One region of the Gibbsiella quercinecans genome, then DNA from elsewhere that is predicted to be linked to it. Evidence: predicted binding sites of a transcription regulator. Region 1 holds the regulator's gene; each other region holds the start of a gene.
The links. The regulator PurR, encoded in region 1, represses purine synthesis genes. The targets are predictions, from matches to a motif close to CANGCAAACGTTTGCNTG.
Positions count from the first base shown of each region.

Region 2: tusA (sulfurtransferase TusA) is a predicted target of PurR. The motif match lies at 2,376-2,393, and genes of this name have one in related genera.
Region 3: ACN28Q_RS11935 (nucleobase:cation symporter-2 family protein) is a predicted target of PurR. The motif match lies at 2,893-2,910, and genes of this name have one in related genera.

Region 1 covers NZ_CP014136.1:5,236,032-5,241,869, forward strand. The annotation lists gene punC (purine nucleoside transporter PunC) at 1-616, opposite strand, end outside; gene punR (DNA-binding transcriptional activator PunR) at 739-1,680, shown strand; gene purR (HTH-type transcriptional repressor PurR) at 1,677-2,702, opposite strand; gene cydH (cytochrome bd-I oxidase subunit CydH) at 3,106-3,195, shown strand; gene tnpA (IS200/IS605 family transposase) at 3,383-3,841, shown strand; gene sodB (superoxide dismutase [Fe]) at 3,962-4,540, opposite strand; gene ACN28Q_RS23805 (C40 family peptidase) at 4,763-5,578, opposite strand.
Region 2 covers NZ_CP014136.1:2,312,324-2,318,161, forward strand. The annotation lists gene ACN28Q_RS10730 (zinc/cadmium/mercury/lead-transporting ATPase) at 1-2,000, shown strand, start outside; gene tusA (sulfurtransferase TusA) at 2,042-2,287, opposite strand; gene ACN28Q_RS10740 (7-cyano-7-deazaguanine/7-aminomethyl-7-deazaguanine transporter) at 2,504-3,169, shown strand; gene ACN28Q_RS10745 (DcrB family lipoprotein) at 3,385-3,954, shown strand; gene glpC (anaerobic glycerol-3-phosphate dehydrogenase subunit GlpC) at 3,998-5,197, opposite strand; gene glpB (glycerol-3-phosphate dehydrogenase subunit GlpB) at 5,194-5,838, opposite strand, start outside.
Region 3 covers NZ_CP014136.1:2,584,575-2,590,412, reverse strand. The annotation lists gene spoT (bifunctional GTP diphosphokinase/guanosine-3',5'-bis pyrophosphate 3'-pyrophosphohydrolase) at 1-77, shown strand, start outside; gene trmH (tRNA (guanosine(18)-2'-O)-methyltransferase TrmH) at 83-781, shown strand; gene recG (ATP-dependent DNA helicase RecG) at 778-2,859, shown strand; gene ACN28Q_RS11935 (nucleobase:cation symporter-2 family protein) at 2,966-4,360, shown strand; gene ACN28Q_RS11930 (AsmA family protein) at 4,514-5,838, shown strand, end outside.

The DNA.
Region 1 (5,838 bases):
TGGGCGAACGCAGCAGTTGCAGAAAGCCGACTGGCGCCACGTTATCGCCGCTGGCTTGCGGTAAGCGGCGTTTATCCTTCAGCGCCAGGGTCGGCGCCAGTAATGCGACGGTAATGGCCAGTAAAACAGCGAAGATCGCCCGCCAGCCGATGTGGCTTAGCAGCCAGGCGCCCAGCAACGGTGCCAGGGCCGGCGATAATGCCACCAACGGCATAATGGTGGCGAAAATTTGGTTGGCCCGGCTACCCTGGTAGCGATCCACCACCAGCGCCTGCCAGCTCACCGCGGCTGAACACACGCCGATAGCCTGAATAAAGCGCAGACACCACAGTTGCAGCGCCGTTTGTACCCACAGCATGCCCAGGCAACCCAGGCCAAATAGCGTCAGGCCGATCAACAACACCGGTTTGCGCCCCAGTTTGTCGGACAGCGGCCCCCACAGCAGTTGAGCGAAGGCAAAACCGGCTAAAAAAATACTTAGGCTGGCGCTGATCGCACCAGCGGAAATTTGCAGTTCTTGTTGCATGACGCCAAAGGCCGGCAGATACATATCCGTCGCCTGGTAGCCCAGCATGCTTAGGCCGGAAAGGTAAAAAAGTAGTCCAAAATTACGCATTTAATGCTCTCGTTAGTTCTTTATGCTAGAGGTTTTGCAGCGGCGCCAGTCTAACCGGCTGGATCTTCGCTTGTGAAACGCTAATATTTGCAAGGTGCTATGAAAAAATTTGAAGGCAAAATATGTGGTCTGAATACTCACTTGAGGTGGTGGATGCCGTTGCGCGTACCGGCAGCTTTAGCGCCGCGGCGCAGGAGCTGCACCGGGTGCCTTCTGCGGTCAGCTATACGGTGCGCCAACTGGAGCAGTGGCTGGCGGTGCCGCTGTTTGAACGGCGCCACCGTGACGTTGAATTGACCCCGGCCGGGGCGCTATTTGTGCAGGAAGCACGCGTGGTTATAAAAAATATGCTCGATACGCGCCGCCGCTGCCAGCAGGTGGCCAACGGTTGGCGCGGGCAGTTGAAAATCGCGCTGGATATCATCGTTAAACCCCAGCGCAGCCGCCAATTGATCCTGGATTTTTATCGTCACTTTCCGGATGTGGAGCTGATGCTGTATCCCGAAGTGTTCAACGGCGTGTGGGACGCGCTGGCCGACGGGCGGGTGGATATGGCGATTGGCGCCACCCGTGCCGTACCGGTGGGCGGTGGTTTTAGTTTCCGCGATATGGGGTTTATGAACTGGCAGTGCGTGGTCAGCCCCGATCACCCATTGGCGCAATACGCTGGGCCGCTGCAGGACGATCAACTGCGCCAATTCCCGGCGCTGATGCTGGAGGATACCTCGCGCAACCTGCCCAAACGCGTGACCTGGGCGTTGAATAATCAGCGGCGGCTGGTGGTGCCGGATTGGGTATCGGCGATCGATTGCCTGCGCAGTGGATTATGCATGGGTATGGTGCCGGCCCACCGCGGGCGGCCATTGATCGCCAGCGGCGAACTGCACGAACTGCAACTGGAAGAGGCCTATCCGCCCAGTGCTTGCTGCCTGACCTGGCAGCAGCAGGCATTGGCGCCGGCGATGGCCTGGCTATTGGAGTATCTTGGCGATAGCGAAACGCTGAATCAAGAGTGGCTTAGCGAGCATACGCCGGGGGATGCATGCCCCGGCGTGTATGATTAACGGCGGTAGTCGATAAACGGGCCGTCGGCCACGGAGCGGCGTTCAACCAGCTTAGGGTGCACTTCAATCACTTGCGATGTTTCACGCTTGCTGATAATGCGGTCAAGCAACATGGCGAACGCCATCTCGCCCAGGCGCTCTTTCGGCTGGTGAATGGTCGTCAACGCCGGGCTAAAGTAGCGCGCATTGCGCACGTTGTCATAGCCAATGACGGAAATGTCTTGCGGCACCCGCAGGCCAAGTTCGTCCGCGGCGCAGATCGCCCCCATCGCCATAATGTCGCCCCCGCAAAACACGGCGGTCGGGCGGTGTTTTTGCGACAGTATCTGGTGCATGGCCTGGTAGCCGGATTCCGGCTCGAAATCCCCTTGCACAATCCACTCTTCGCGCACCTCTATATTGGCTTCCTGCAGCGCTTTCAGGAAGCCCTGGTGGCGGCCACCGCCGGTGTTGCGCGAAAGCTGGCCGGGGATAATGCCAATGTCGCGGTGCCCACGTTCGATCAGGTAACGGCCGGCCAGATAGCCGCCTTCAAAGGCGTTGTCCAGGATGGTGTCGGTGAAGTCGCCGCGCGCCGAGCCCCAGTCCATCACCACCATGGGAATATTACGGTAGTCTTCCAGCATGCCCAGCAGCTGCTCCGGGTATTCCGAGCACATCACTAGCAGGCCATCGACGCGTTTTTGCGCCAGCATCGCCAGGTAAGCGCGCTGTTTGTCCAGGTTATTATGGGAGTTGCACAAAATCAGCGTGTAGCCTTTGCTGTAACAGCTGTTTTCGACGGCTTCGATCACTTCGGCAAAGTAGGGGGCTTCGCTGGAGGTCGCCAGCAGGCCGATGGACTTGGTGTGGTTGACCTTCAGGCTGCGGGCCACGGCGCTTGGGGAATAATGCAGTTCCTTGATGGCTGCCCATACGGCCGCTTTGGTTTCTTCGGCGACGAAACGGGTTTTATTGATGACGTGGGAAACGGTGGTGGTGGAAACGCCCGCGCGTTTGGCCACATCTTTTATCGTTGCCATGTAAAGAATGACTCCTGGATTCGCATGTTACAGCATGTAAGCGCATTGTTAATCGTTTGCGTGCATATAACTCTCCTCAAAAAAGCGAAAACTGAGTTTTTAATGTGGAAGTCGTCAGCGCTTGGTGAGTGAGGGCTCTTTTGCCGGTGCACAGCAGTGAACTGCGAATTTTGGCCTATCTTGAGAAAAAGTGAAAGGGCTAATCAACATTAATCATGTTCCGCCGCCAGGCCAGGCGGGTTATTGCCGGCCCGGCAATAACGGCGCGTGCCGCCGACGGCACCCGCTGCGTCGCGGCGTTGTCATAGCACAAGATTTTATCTGTAAACTGTGGGAGAATCATTGACGTATTAATATAATGGCTTTTATGCTCGAACCAGCCAATCTGATAAGGAGTTTGTTGATGGATACCGATCTGAAGTTATCGCTGTTTACGACGGTGTGTGCGCTGGCGATGATTATTATCTTTAGCTTTACCGCTGTGATGCACTGATCCCCTGACATAAAAAAGGCGCAGCCTGGCTGCGCCTTTTGCTTGTCTATGGAAAACCCCCAGCTAGGCTGGGGGTTCCGGAAAGCTTTCAGCTTTAAGCCAGTTATTAAAACCCCTTTTGATTTGTTAAAACATCTTGCGGTCTGGCAACTGCAAAAGTTCAACAAGAAATCAAAAGGGGGTCCCAATGGGGGACGAAAAGAGCTTAGCGCACACCCGATGGAACTGTAAATATCACATAGTTTTTGCGCCAAAATACCGAAGACAAGCGTTCTACGGAGAGAAACGTCTGGCGATAGGCAGTATCTTAAGAAAGCTATGTGAGTGGAAAAATGTACGGATCCTGAAAGCTGAATGCTGCGCAGATCATATCCATATGCTTGTGGAAATCCCGCCCAAAATGAGCGTATCTGGCTTTATGGGATATCTGAAAGGGAAAAGCAGTCTGATGCTTTATGAGCAGTTTGGAGATCTGAAATTCAAATACAGAAACAGGGAGTTCTGGTGCCGGGGGTACTACGTAGATACGGTGGGGAAGAACACCGCGAAGATACAGGAATACATAAAGCACCAACTTGAAGAGGATAAAATGGGCGAGCAGTTATCGATCCCTTACCCGGGCAGCCCGTTTACGGGCCGTAAGTAACGGAGTCTGATGCAAATGTCAGATCGTATGCGCCTGTTAGGGCGCGGCTGGTAACAGAGCCTTATAGGCGCATCAGAAAAACCTCCGGCTATGCCGGAGGATATTTATTTTCCTGCCATTTTACGCCAGGTTTTCTGCCACAAATGCCCAGTTGACCAGCGCCCAGAAGTTTTCCAGGTAGTTGGGGCGTGCATTGCGGTAATCGATATAGTAGGCGTGTTCCCACACATCCACGGTCAGCAGCGGTTTGTCGTCACCGGTCAGCGGGGTTGCCGCGTTGGAGGTGTTGACGATAGCCAGGCTACCATCTGCTTTTTTCACCAGCCAGGTCCAGCCGGAACCGAAGTTGCCGATGGCAGACTTGGTGAATGCCTCTTTGAACTGGGCGAAAGAGCCGAAGGATTGGTTGATGGCATCAGCCACCGCGCCGCTAGGTTCACCGCCGCCTTGTGGCGACAGGCAGTGCCAATAGAAGGTGTGGTTCCATACCTGTGCGGCGTTGTTGAACACGCCGCCGCTGGCGGTTTTGATGATATCAACCAGGGATTTCCCTTCAAACTCGCTGCCTTTCACCAAATTGTTCAGGTTAACCACGTAGGTGTTATGGTGCTTGCCATAGTGGTATTCCAGCGTTTCGGCGGAAATGTGCGGCTCGAGGGCGTTTTTTGCATACGGTAATGCAGGTAATTCAAACGACATTGCTTTCTCCTTTTTATTTACAACGACTGCTTCGGCGGTGGCCGTAGTACTGGGTGCCGCCGCCGTAAAAGAGAGTTGTTATATTTTTTGTGTGGATATTAATCTTAACAACTTTGCCGGTGAAAAAAAGGTTTAAAGTGTGCTAACTGTCTGATTGATTAAAGCATCGGCAGGATCGGGATAACAATACGGCAGGCTTAAGGCGCCGGCCGTAGGAGGGGATTAGCGGATGGTGCTTGGCGTAACGACGCGGCGTGCGCCGATATAATGGTTTTGCCAGTAGTCATTATCCAACTGGCTGATGCGGATCTCTTCGCCGGTACGTGGCGACTGAATAAATTTGCCATTGCCCAAATAAACACCAACGTGATCGGCTGCGCCGCGGTTATTGATGCGGAAGAACACTAAATCGCCGCGTTCCAGCTCGCTGCGACTGATCGGCGCGGCATCGCGCAGGTGATACATTTCATTGGCGGTGCGCGGCATTTTTATCTTCACCACGTCTTTATAGGCGTAATAAATCAGGCCGCTGCAGTCAAAGCCGGTCATTGGCGATGCGCCCCCCCAGCGGTAGGGTTTCCCCATTTGATCCAACAGTTTTGCCATCGCGGTTTGTTTGGCATGCTGATAACGTTTTTTGTGGGCGGGGCTAAGTTTGAGCGGTTTTTCAGCGCCAAGCAGTTTGGCAGTTGCGATGCCGGCTTCGCGGTGCCGGCCGTAGCCTTTCTTGTAGCCCTTTTTCGGCGGCGTGACTTTTATTTTTGTTACGCGTTGCGTTTTGCTAACGCTTTTACGCAGGCGGGCGGTCTTTTTTTCGCTGTGCTGGGTTAATTCATGCTTTACTGTTTTTTGTGGGGCGGCCACTTTGGCTTTTTTACCGGCTTTGTCCTGCTTCTTTTTCTTGCGATCGTCAGCCCGGGCATCATTAACGTGGCTTTTTCGCTGCTCGGCAGAAACGCGAGCCTGTGGCGCAGCATGCGCCAGGTTGAAGAAGAGCATAGTAAAGAGCATCACAAAGAGCGTAAACAGTGAACGCATTTTGATATTACCAACCTTGGTCCCGAAGCTTGCCACAAAAGGATTACAGTATTCCCGATAATCGTCATATAAAACAGAGCAGAACCTAAAAATAATAATGCATATTGTGAGAAAAAGTTAATAGCCTTTAATACCCTTCATACTTCGCGCTGCAGGTGCGTTGATTTTGTACGTCAGGCCGCGCCCCTATGCGGCTGCGCGCAGTTGGCGCTTTTTCCGGCAACGCAAATTATTTGCTAAGGTAAGGCTAAAATGTGTCA
Region 2 (5,838 bases), 2.6 Mb from region 1:
TGCCCGGCGTTGATAGCGCGCGCGTACTGTTCGCCACCGAAAAGCTGGTGGTCGATGCCCAAAGCGACGTCAGCATTCATGTGCAAAACGCGGTGCAAAACGCCGGCTTTAGCCTGCTTGATGCCCAAGCCCCAGCCGCCGCCGGCAAAGCCACAACCGCACGCCTGCGCGAATTTGGTCCATTGATAGTGCTGATAGCATTAATGGCCGCCAGCGCGACGCTAGAGGCGGTCAACCCGGCATTCGGGCGCATCGCCTTCACCCTCACCACCCTGGTGGGCCTGTATCCCGTCGCCACCCAGGCACTGCGACTGATCCGCTCCGGCACACCGTTCGCCATTGAAACGCTGATGAGCGTTGCCGCCATCGGGGCGCTGTTTATCGGCGCGACCGCCGAGGCGGCGATGGTATTGCTACTATTCATGATTGGCGAACATCTGGAGTCTTTCGCCGCCAATCGCGCCCGCCGCGGCGTTAGCGCGCTCATGGCGCTGGTGCCGGAACAGGCGCTGCGTATCAACAACGATGTGCGGGAAACGGTGCCGGTCGCCAGCCTGCGGCCGGGCGATGTGATTGAGGTGGCGCCCGGTTCGCGCCTGCCGGTGGATGCCGAACTGCTCAGCCCGTTCGCCAGCTTTGATGAAAGCGCACTGACCGGCGAATCGGTGCCGGTGGAACGCCAGCAGGGTGAAAAGGTCGCCGCCGGCAGCCTGGTGGCCGATCGCGTCTCGCTGATGAAAGTGGTCTCTGAGCCGGGTAAAAGCGCCATCGACCGCATCCTGCAGTTGATTGAAGAAGCCGAAGAGCGCCGGGCGCCGATTGAGCGTTTTCTCGATCGCTTCAGCCGCTATTACACCCCGGCCATCATGCTGCTGTCAGTGCTGGTGATCCTGGTTCCGCCGCTGCTGTTCTCCCTGCCGTGGGAAACCTGGATATACCGCGGCCTGACGCTGTTGCTGATCGGCTGCCCGTGCGCGCTGGTGATCTCGACCCCGGCGGCCATCACGTCCGGGCTGGCGGCGGCCACGCGCCGCGGCGTGCTGATTAAAGGCGGCGCAGCGCTGGAGCAACTTGGGCAGGTGGAAACCATCGCCTTTGATAAAACCGGCACGCTGACCGAAGGCAAGCCCGCGGTCACCGACGTAGAGCCGGGCGCCGAGGTGGATGAGCAACGGCTACTGGCGCTGGCCGCGGCGGTGGAAGCGGGCTCGCATCACCCGCTGGCGCAGGCCATTATCCGGCACGCCGGGCAAACGGCATTGCCATCGGCGCAAAACCGCCGGGCGCTGGCGGGGATCGGCGTCTCGGGCATTATCGATGGGAAAACGATCCTGATCGCCGCGCCCAGCAAACTGACGGAAAACCCGCTGACCGCCGACTGGCAAGCACGGATAGCCCAGTTGGAAAACGCCGGCAAAACCGTAGTGGTGGTGTTGGAAGACGGCCGCCCACTGGGGCTGCTGGCGCTGCGCGACACGGTGCGCAGCGATGCGCGCCAGGCGATCGCCGCGCTGGAGCAGTTGGGCATACGCAGCGTGATGTTGACTGGCGATAACCCACGTGCCGCAGCGGCCATTGCCGGCCAATTGGGGTTGGATTACCGCGCCGGGCTGTTGCCGGAAGATAAAGTGCAGGCCATGGTGGCGCTGAGCGCCACGCGTAAAACCGCCATGATCGGCGACGGTATCAACGACGCGCCGGCGATGAAGGCGGCCAGTATTGGCGTTGCCATGGGCAACGGTACCGACGTGGCGTTGGAAACCGCCGATGCGGCGCTGACCCACAACCGCCTGCAGGGCGTGGCGGACATGATCCGCATTTCGCGCGCGACCCACGCCAACATCCGCCAGAACATTACCATCGCGCTTGGCCTGAAAGCGATCTTCCTGGTCACCAGCCTGTTTGGGCTGACCGGGCTGTGGCTGGCGGTGCTGGCGGACTCGGGCGCCACCGCGCTGGTTACCGCCAACGCGTTGCGGCTATTGAAGAAACAGAAGTGAAATCAGCCCCCTGGCGCGGCGGCCAGGGGGCGTGATCGCCGTTATTGCCCTTTGCGCAGCAAATACCGGTAGGGAGTTTTATCGGTTTCCTGCGCCAGCAGGGTATGCTCCATAAAACGGCAAAAACCCGGAATATCGCGGGTGGTGGCCGGATCGTCGGCAAGAATTAGCAGCGTTTCGCCTTCATTCATGTGGCGCACGGTTTTGCGCACCATCATCACCGGTTCCGGGCAGCGCAGCCCCAGCGCATCAAGCGTCTGGTCCGCCTGGGAAAAAATGTCACTCATACTCTTTCTTAATCCACAACGTAGTGCGGCGGGCAACCGCCAAATCTGATTGGCGCTTAGTTTACGCCAGTGGTTTTTATGCGCAAGATACGTTAACGTTTGCTTCAAATTTAACCGTTGCATTGGTTGCGCAAACGCGTATCATGCCGCCGCGCACGTAAAATACGCAAAGTTTATCCCTGGGTTCCCTCACCCCATCACTAAAAAGGCGACATCATGTATGCATTTACTCCCCAACAACGCTTAATCGCGTTAGTTTGGCTATCGCTATTCCATATTGCCATCATCACCTCCAGTAACTACCTGGTGCAGTTGCCGATTACCCTTTTTGGCTTCCATACCACCTTGGGGGCCTTCACGTTCCCGTTTATCTTCCTGGCGACCGATTTAACCGTGCGCATCTTTGGCGCCCCGTTGGCCCGGCGGATTATCCTGGCGGTGATGGTACCCGCGCTGTTCATTTCCTATGTGATTTCGACCGTCACCTATCAGGGTGAATGGCAGGGTTTTAGCGCCCTGGGCAGCTTTAACCTGTTTGTCGCGCGCATCGCGGCGGCCAGCTTCATGGCCTATGTGCTTGGCCAGATCCTGGACGTGCACGTCTTCAACCGGCTGCGCCAACGCAGCGCCTGGTGGGTGGCGCCGGCAGCCTCCATGTTCCTTGGCAACATCAGCGATACGCTGGCCTTCTTCTTTATCGCCTTCTACAAGAGCAGCGATGCCTTTATGGCCGCCAACTGGGTGGAGATCGCCCTGGTGGATTACAGCTTCAAGGTGATGATCTGCATGCTGTTCTTCCTGCCGATGTATGGCGTGTTGCTCAATATGCTGCTGAAACGGCTGGCTGTGCGCCGCCAGGACGGCGAGCTGCAGCTCAACTGACCGGCATTTTTGCTGATACGCGCCATACTTTACCTGCATGAACATTAGCGGTGATCGCCCGCGGTTATCAGATTATTGCACTGGAAAAGAAAGGCGAAGTGGCTGACTATCGGCTGATGTCGAAAAAAAACCGCTAACAACATCTGCCTTGCATTTCAGCGTGGAATACGTTGCGATACATGGAGAAAACGACCTGTAAGGAAAAAGGAAGCCCCATGCGAAAAATAGTAAAAGTAATGGGTATTGGCCTGATTGCGCTGGGCCTTGCCGCCTGCGACGGACAAACCCAGGCGCCAGCGGCCAGCAGCAGTAGCAACAGTGCCGCCGCCAACGCCCAGACAGGTTCACAGGTTAACCTGCTGGGCGGGAAACTGGTCTTTACCCTGCCAAACGGCATGACCGATCAGAGCGGCAAGCTGGGCAATCAGGCGAACAACATGCACGTTTATGCCGACAGCTCCGGCCAACGCGCGGTGATCGTGATCCTGGGCGATAAAACTGCCGACAGCCTGGAAACGCTGGGCCAACGGCTGGAAGAGAAGCAACGCTCCCGCGATGCCAACCTGCAGGTGATCACTAACAAAGCCATTGAAATCGATGGTGTTCCGCTACGCCAGTTGGACAGCATCATCACCAGTGGCGGCGAGAAAGCCTACTCTTCGATCCTGATCGGCACACTGGACAACCAATTGCTGACCATCCAGATCACGCTGCCGGCGGATAACCAGCAGCAGGCGCAAAGCCAGGCGGAAGGGGTGATCAATACCCTGAAGCTGCAGCAATAACACAGGCCTGCGCCCTCCCAACCAGGAGGGCGCATCCGGCCGATTACGCCAGTGCCTGCGCCAGCAGGGTGATCGGGTGCTCACAGCGTTTGCCGGTCGACATTTCAATCTGCCATTTGCAGGTTTCACAATCGGTCACCACCAAATCGGCCCCGCTTTCCGCAATCTGGCGGAACAACCCGGCGCCAATCCCCTGTGCCGTGGCGTAGTTCTCCGATTTAAAGCCATAGGTGCCGGCGATGCCGCAGCACTGTGAGTCCAACACGATCAACTCCAGCCCTGGGATTTGCCGCAACAGTTCCAGCGTGTAGGCCGTCCAGCCCATTTTCTCCATATGGCAGGGCGTATGATACGCCACGCGCAGCGGCGTATGGCGCAAAGGCAGGCGGCGCCCCTGGCTTAGCAGGCGGTAAAGATAGCGCGTGGCCAGCTCAACCCGATCGCGCACCGCAGCAGTATCGACGTCCAACAGGTGCGGGTATTCATCCCGCAGGGTAAAGGTGCAGCTTGATGAGGTCGCCACCACCGGTATCCCGCGCGTCAGCACCATTTCACGCAGCGATTGCAGGTTGGCGTTGGCCTGCTTCTTCGCCTGTTTGATAAAACCGTTGGCGATCAGCGGCACGCCGCAGCATTTCTCCTGTTTGAGCAACTGTACGCCAATATCCAACGCATTGAATACTGCGATCAGATCCTTGCCCAGTTGCGGATGGTTGTAGTTCACAAAGCAGCCGTGAAAAAACGCCACCTGTTCGGCATAATGCTGCTGCGCCGCCGCCTGCTGGCGATACCAACGGCGAAAGGTGCCGAACGAATATTTCGGCAACGTGCGCCGGTGGTCAATCTTCAGCGCCTTGTCCAACAATTTGCGCACCGGCGGCAGGCCGGTGGCGGTATTGACGATAGGCGCAAACGGCGTCGACAGTGTGCCCATCAAATCGGTGTGGCTAAGGATCGCATCGCGCAACGTCGGTTTGCCGTGGCCGTATTCCGCGCGGGCACGCTGGATGATATCGCCAATCTTGACGTCCGACGGGCAAGCCACCTCACAGCGTTTGCAATTGGTGCAGTATTTCAGCGCTTCGTCATACAGCGCCGGATCCTTGCGCCGCAGGCGTTCGCCATCGGGCCCCGCCTGCTTCGGCCCGGGGTACAGCGGATTAACCTGCGCCACCGGGCAATAGGTGGTGCAGACCGTGCATTTAATGCAGCTTTCAAAACTCTGGTCTTTCGAGAGGCTCATGCGGCTTCCCCCTGCGCAAGGATCTGTTGCGCGACATGTAACGCCCCGATGAGCGAAACGCCGCCGCCGCACCCTTGGTACAGCGGATCAAAACCGCCCGTCACCGCCCCGATGGCATACAGATTCGATATGGCTTCGCCCTGCTTCTGCGCCCGCAGTTGATTATCGGTGCGCACGCCGAACTGCAAATAAGGCTGAGGCGCGAAGAAATCAGCCCGGCTCCAGTCAGCCCGTTCGGCTTTGCTGAACACATCCAGCCCGAACACCGGCTCCCGTATCCGATCAAATTCGGCCACCAGCCCGTTGCTGAAGAAACTGCCGCTGGCCAACACCACCTGCTGCGGGCGCAGCGGAATGTCGCCATGGTTGCGGGTATACAGGCAGGCCACCCGCCCCTGCGTCAGTTCTGCCCGCTGCACGGCGTCGCCGGGCATAAACACGCCGCCCAACCGCTGCAGGCGTTGGCGCAGCGCCTGGTGCAGCCGCATCCCCAGTACCGAAGGCGGCAGCGTTGGCAACAGGCACACCGGTTTGCCGAGCGCCGCACGCAGCATCGCCAGTGGTTGTTCGCTTTCCAGCCCCAAGCAGGCCGGCAGGAACAGCGCTTGTGCATCCGCCACCAACGGGTGCAAGGCCTGCCC
Region 3 (5,838 bases), 2.7 Mb from region 1:
GCGTCCATTTGGCAAACATTATGCGTAAAATCCGTATTATGCCGGATGTGATTAAAGTCAACCGTAACCGAAACTAGCGCTTATGAGCCCAGAACGCTATGCGCGGATTTGTGAAATGCTATCGACCCGGCAGCCGGATTTGTCCGTCTGCATGGAACAGGTGCACAAACCGCATAACGTCGCCGCCATTATCCGCACCGCCGATGCTGTCGGCGTGCCGCAGGTGCATGCCGTGTGGCCAGCCGCACGGATGCGTACCATGGTGTCTTCCGCCGCGGGCAGCAATAGCTGGGTCAATGTCAAAACACACCCGTCAATCGCTGATGCCGTCGCGCATCTGAAGGGCCAGGACATGCAAATCCTGGCCACTCACCTCTCCCCGCGCGCCGTGGACTTCCGGGAAATCGACTACACCCGGCCTACCTGCATCCTGCTGGGGCAAGAAAAAACCGGCATCACGCCGGAAGCCTTAGCCCTGGCCGATCGCGATATCATTATTCCGATGATTGGTATGGTGCAATCGCTTAACGTTTCCGTCGCCGCGGCTCTGATCCTCTACGAAGCGCAGCGCCAGCGGCAGAACGCCGGCATGTATCGGCGCGATCACTGTATGCTGGATAAGGAAGAGCAACAGCGCCTGCTGTTTGAAGGCGGTTACCCGGTGCTGGCCAACGTGGCCAAACGCAAAGGGCTTCCGCGCCCGCACATTGACGAACAGGGCCAGGTGATTGCCGACGACACATGGTGGGCAACCATGCAGGCAACGGCGGTGCGCAGATGAAAGGCCGCCTGCTGGACGCCGTTCCGCTCACCTCGCTTTCCGGGGTAGGAGCCAGCCAGGCAGGCAAACTGGCCAAAATCGGGCTGGAAACCATCCAGGATCTGCTGTTGCACCTGCCGTTGCGCTACGAAGACCGTACCCGCTTATACCCCATAAACGATCTGCTGCCCGGGATTTTCGCCACCGTTGAAGGTGAAGTGCTGCGCAGCGACATCAGCTTTGGCCGCCGCCGCATGCTGACCTGCCAAATCAGCGACGGCACCGGCCTTCTTACCATGCGCTTTTTCAATTTCAACGCGGCGATGAAAAACAGCCTGGCGGCCGGCCGGCGCGTTACCGCCTACGGTGAAATCAAACGCGGCAACCACGGCGCCGAAATCATCCACCCGGAATACCGCATTCAGGGAGATCACAGCGACGTCGAGCTGCAGGAATCACTGACGCCGGTTTACCCAACCACCGAAGGCGTGCGCCAGGCCACCTTGCGCAAACTGACCGACCAGGCGCTGGCGCTGCTTGATACCTGCCCGATCGCTGAACTGTTGCCGCCGGAACTGAGCGCCGGCCTGATAAGCCTGCCGCAGGCGCTGCATACCTTGCACCGCCCGCCGCCGGATATCCAACTGGCCGATCTGGAACAGGGTAAACACCCGGCGCAACGGCGCCTGATTCTGGAAGAGCTGCTGGCGCACAACCTGAGCATGCTGGCGGTACGTGCCGGCGCGCAGCGCTACCAGGCGCAGCCGCTGCTGCCGGACGACCAGTTGAAAACGCGCTTCCTGGCCCAGTTGCCGTTCTCGCCCACTGGGGCGCAGCAACGGGTGGTTGCCGAGATCGAAGCCGATATGCAAAACCCTTTCCCGATGATGCGCCTGGTGCAGGGCGACGTCGGCTCCGGTAAAACGTTGGTCGCCGCGTTGGCGGCGCTGCACGCCATCGCCCACGGTAAACAGGTGGCGCTGATGGCGCCCACTGAGCTGTTGGCCGAACAGCATGCCAATAACTTCCGCCAATGGTTCGAACCGCTGGGAATCAAGGTGGGGTGGCTGGCCGGCAAGCAAAAAGGCAAAGCGCGTATTGCGCAACAGGACGCCATCGCCAGCGGCGAAGTCTCGATGGTTGTCGGCACGCATGCCATCTTCCAGGAGCAAGTGCAGTTTAACGGGCTGGCATTGGTGATTATCGATGAACAGCACCGCTTTGGCGTGCACCAGCGCCTTGCCCTGTGGGAGAAAGGCGAAGAGCAAGGCTACCATGCCCACCAGTTGATCATGACCGCCACGCCCATCCCACGCACGCTGGCCATGACCGCCTATGCCGATCTGGACACCTCGGTGATTGACGAGCTGCCGCCGGGCCGTACGCCGGTGACCACCGTCGCCATCCCCGATACGCGGCGCGCCGACATTATCCAGCGGGTGCGCAGCGCCTGCCTGGAGGAAAGCCGGCAGGCCTACTGGGTCTGCACCCTGATAGAAGAATCCGAACTGCTTGAGGCCCAGGCGGCGGAAGCCACCTGGGAAGAATTGAAGGCCGCTCTGCCGGAGCTTAACGTGGCGCTGGTGCATGGGCGCATGAAGCCGCAGGAAAAACAGGCGGTGATGCAGGCATTCAAGCAGGGCGAACTGCAGTTGCTGGTGGCCACCACGGTGATCGAAGTGGGCGTCGACGTGCCGAACGCCAGCCTGATGATTATTGAAAACCCGGAGCGGCTGGGGTTGGCGCAGTTGCACCAGCTGCGCGGCCGCGTTGGCCGTGGCGCTGTGGCATCCCACTGCGTGTTGCTGTACAAAACCCCGCTGAGCAAAACAGCGCAAAAGCGCCTGCAGGTACTGCGCGACAGCAACGATGGCTTTATCATCGCCCAACGCGATCTGGAAATCCGCGGCCCCGGCGAACTGCTCGGCACCCGCCAGACCGGCAGCGCTGAATTCAAGGTGGCCGATTTGCTGCGCGATCAAGCACTGATCCCGGAAGTGCAGCGCGTGGCGCGCCATATCCACCAGCATTACCCCGAACACGCCAGAGCGCTGATCGAGCGCTGGCTGCCAGAAAAAGCCCGCTATTCAAACGCCTGATCGATAAAAAACCCCAGGAAATGCGGTCCTTTGCACGCAACCGTTTGCTTTTGCGCGGCGGCGGATTAAAATGCCCTCTTTTCCATTTTCTGGAAAGCACAACACCATGACGATGCAATCTGCCGAACAGGATGTGGCCGCAGCCACAGCAGCCCAGCCCCGCAAAAGTGAACTGATTTACCGCCTGGAAGACCGGCCGCCGCTGCCGCAAACGCTGTTTGCCGCCGGCCAGCACCTGCTGGCGATGTTTGTCGCCGTGATTACGCCAGCCCTGTTGATTTGCCAGGCGCTCGGCCTGCCGGCGCAGGATACCCAACATATTATCAGCATGTCGCTCTTTGCTTCCGGGTTGGCTTCTATTCTGCAGATCAAGACCTGGGGGCCGGTGGGTTCCGGCCTGCTTTCCATTCAGGGCACCAGCTTTAACTTCGTGTCGCCGCTGATCATGGGCGGCCTGGCGCTGAAAAACGGCGGCGCGGATGTGCCAACCATGATGGCGGCGCTGTTCGGTACGCTGATGGTGGCCTCCTGCACCGAGATTGTGCTCTCGCGGGTACTGCACCTGGCGCGCCGCATCATTACGCCGCTGGTTTCCGGCATTGTGGTGATGATCATCGGCCTGTCGCTGATTCAGGTTGGCCTGACCTCCGTTGGCGGCGGCTATGCCGCGATGAACGATCACAGCTTCGGCGCCCCCAAAAACCTGTTGCTGGCCGGCGCTGTGCTGCTGGTGATTATCCTGCTCAACCGCCAGCGCAACCCCTACCTGCGCGTGGCTTCGCTGGTGATCGCCATGGCCGTGGGCTACCTGCTGGCCTGGGCGTTGGATATGCTGCCGGAAAGCCAACCGGTGGCCAACAGTGCGCCGATTACCATCCCCACCCCGCTTTACTACGGCCTGGGGTTTGACTGGAACCTGCTGCTGCCGCTGATGCTGATCTTTATGGTCACCTCTCTGGAAACCATCGGCGATATCACCGCCACCTCGGACGTGTCGGAACAACCGGTCACAGGCCCGCTATACATGAAGCGCCTGAAAGGCGGGGTGCTGGCCAACGGCCTGAATTCCATGCTGTCCGCCGTATTCAATACCTTCCCTAACTCCTGCTTCGGCCAGAACAATGGCGTGATCCAGTTGACCGGGGTCGCCAGCCGCTACGTCGGCTTTGTGGTGGCGCTGATGTTAATTGTGCTCGGCCTGTTCCCGGCGGTAGCCGGCTTTGTGCAGCATATCCCCGAGCCAGTGCTTGGCGGCGCGACCATCGTGATGTTCGGCACCATCGCCGCCTCGGGCGTGCGCATTGTTTCGCGTGAAAAGCTCAACCGCCGCGCGATCATGATCATGGCGCTGTCGCTGGCGGTCGGAATAGGGGTTTCCCAACAGCCGCTGATTTTGCAGTTTGCCCCTGACTGGCTGAAAACCCTGCTTTCTTCCGGTATTGCCGCCGGCGGTATCACCGCGATCGTGCTGAATTTGCTGTTCCCACCGGAAAAAGAATAATCCAGCCAGGCTAAAAATAGCCGCCGGCTTTATCACCTCGCAAAAACGGCCGCCTGCGCCGTTTTTTTATTGCCGATCAACCCATTGCCCTTGAGATAACCGCCCAATTACGGCATAAACAGGGTATCTTTTTTAACCACGCGGATGTGGGCGATGAAATTTATCGGGAAACTGTTGCTGACCTTGCTGCTGCTGATGGTGCTGGCCGTCGTGCTGCTGTACACCGTCGGCCAAACCCGTTGGGCCGCAGCCCGGCTCAGCGGCTGGATCAGCGAAAACAGCGAATATCGCCTGTCGATCGCCAAAATAACCCATAGCTGGAGCCAACCGGGGCAAATCAGCCTTGCAGGCGTGACGCTAGCGAAAACCGGCCAGGCGCAACTGCTGGCGGCGGAACAGATCGATCTTGGCCTGAGCCTGCGCCAGATTACCGCACCGCGTTATTTTCACAGCGTGACGCTGCGTGACGGCACGCTCAACGTGCAATCGGAGGCGGCGGCGATGCCGGTGCAAGCCGATGTGTTGCAGTTGAGCAACATGGCGCTCCAGTCCAACGACGCCACCTGGCAGCTCAGCGCGCAGAAGGTCAATGCCGGCATCACGCCGTGGCAGCCCAAGCCCGGCCATATTCTTGGTGAAAACAACCAGTTCCAGTTCAGCGCCGGCACCATGACGCTCAACGGTATCCCGGCCTCGCAGGTGCTGGTGCAGGGCGAACTCAAACAAAATCAGCTGTTCCTGAATGATTTCGGCGCCGATCTGGCCCAGGGCGATCTGACCGGCATGGCCACCCGCGCCGCCGACGGCAGCTGGCAGGTTGAGCGCCTGCGGCTGAGCAACGTGCGCCTGCAAACGCCACTGACGCTGGCACAGTTCTGGCAGCGCTTTACCGCCCTGCCGCCGGTGGCAATCAAACGCTTTGATCTGATCGACGCGCGCCTGGAAGGCAACGCCTGGGCGTTCAACGATCTGGATCTGTCGCTACAAAACGTCACTTTCGCACAGGGTGACTGGCACAGTGAAGACGGCTCGCTGAACTTCAATGCCAGCGATCTGATCGACGGCGGCATTCACCTGATCGATCCGATCATGAACATGCAACTTTCACCGGCCGGCATTGCTATCCAGCAGTTCACCACCCGCTGGGAAGGCGGCCTGCTGCGCACATCGGGCAACTGGTTGCGCAGCACCCATCGCCTGCAACTGGACGAGGTGGCGATCGCCGCACTGGAATATACCCTGCCCATCAACTGGCGCGAACTGTGGCTGGCGCCGCTGCCAGGCTGGCTCCAGGAGGTGTACGTCAGCAAGCTGAGCACCAACCGCAACCTGCTTATCGATATCAACCCGGATTTCCCGTTCCAGATCACCGCGCTGGACGGTTACGGCAGCAATTTGCTGCTGGCTCGCGATGGCCAGTGGGGGATTTGGTCCGGCTCGCTCACCCTGAACGGCAACGATGCCACCTTTAACAAGGT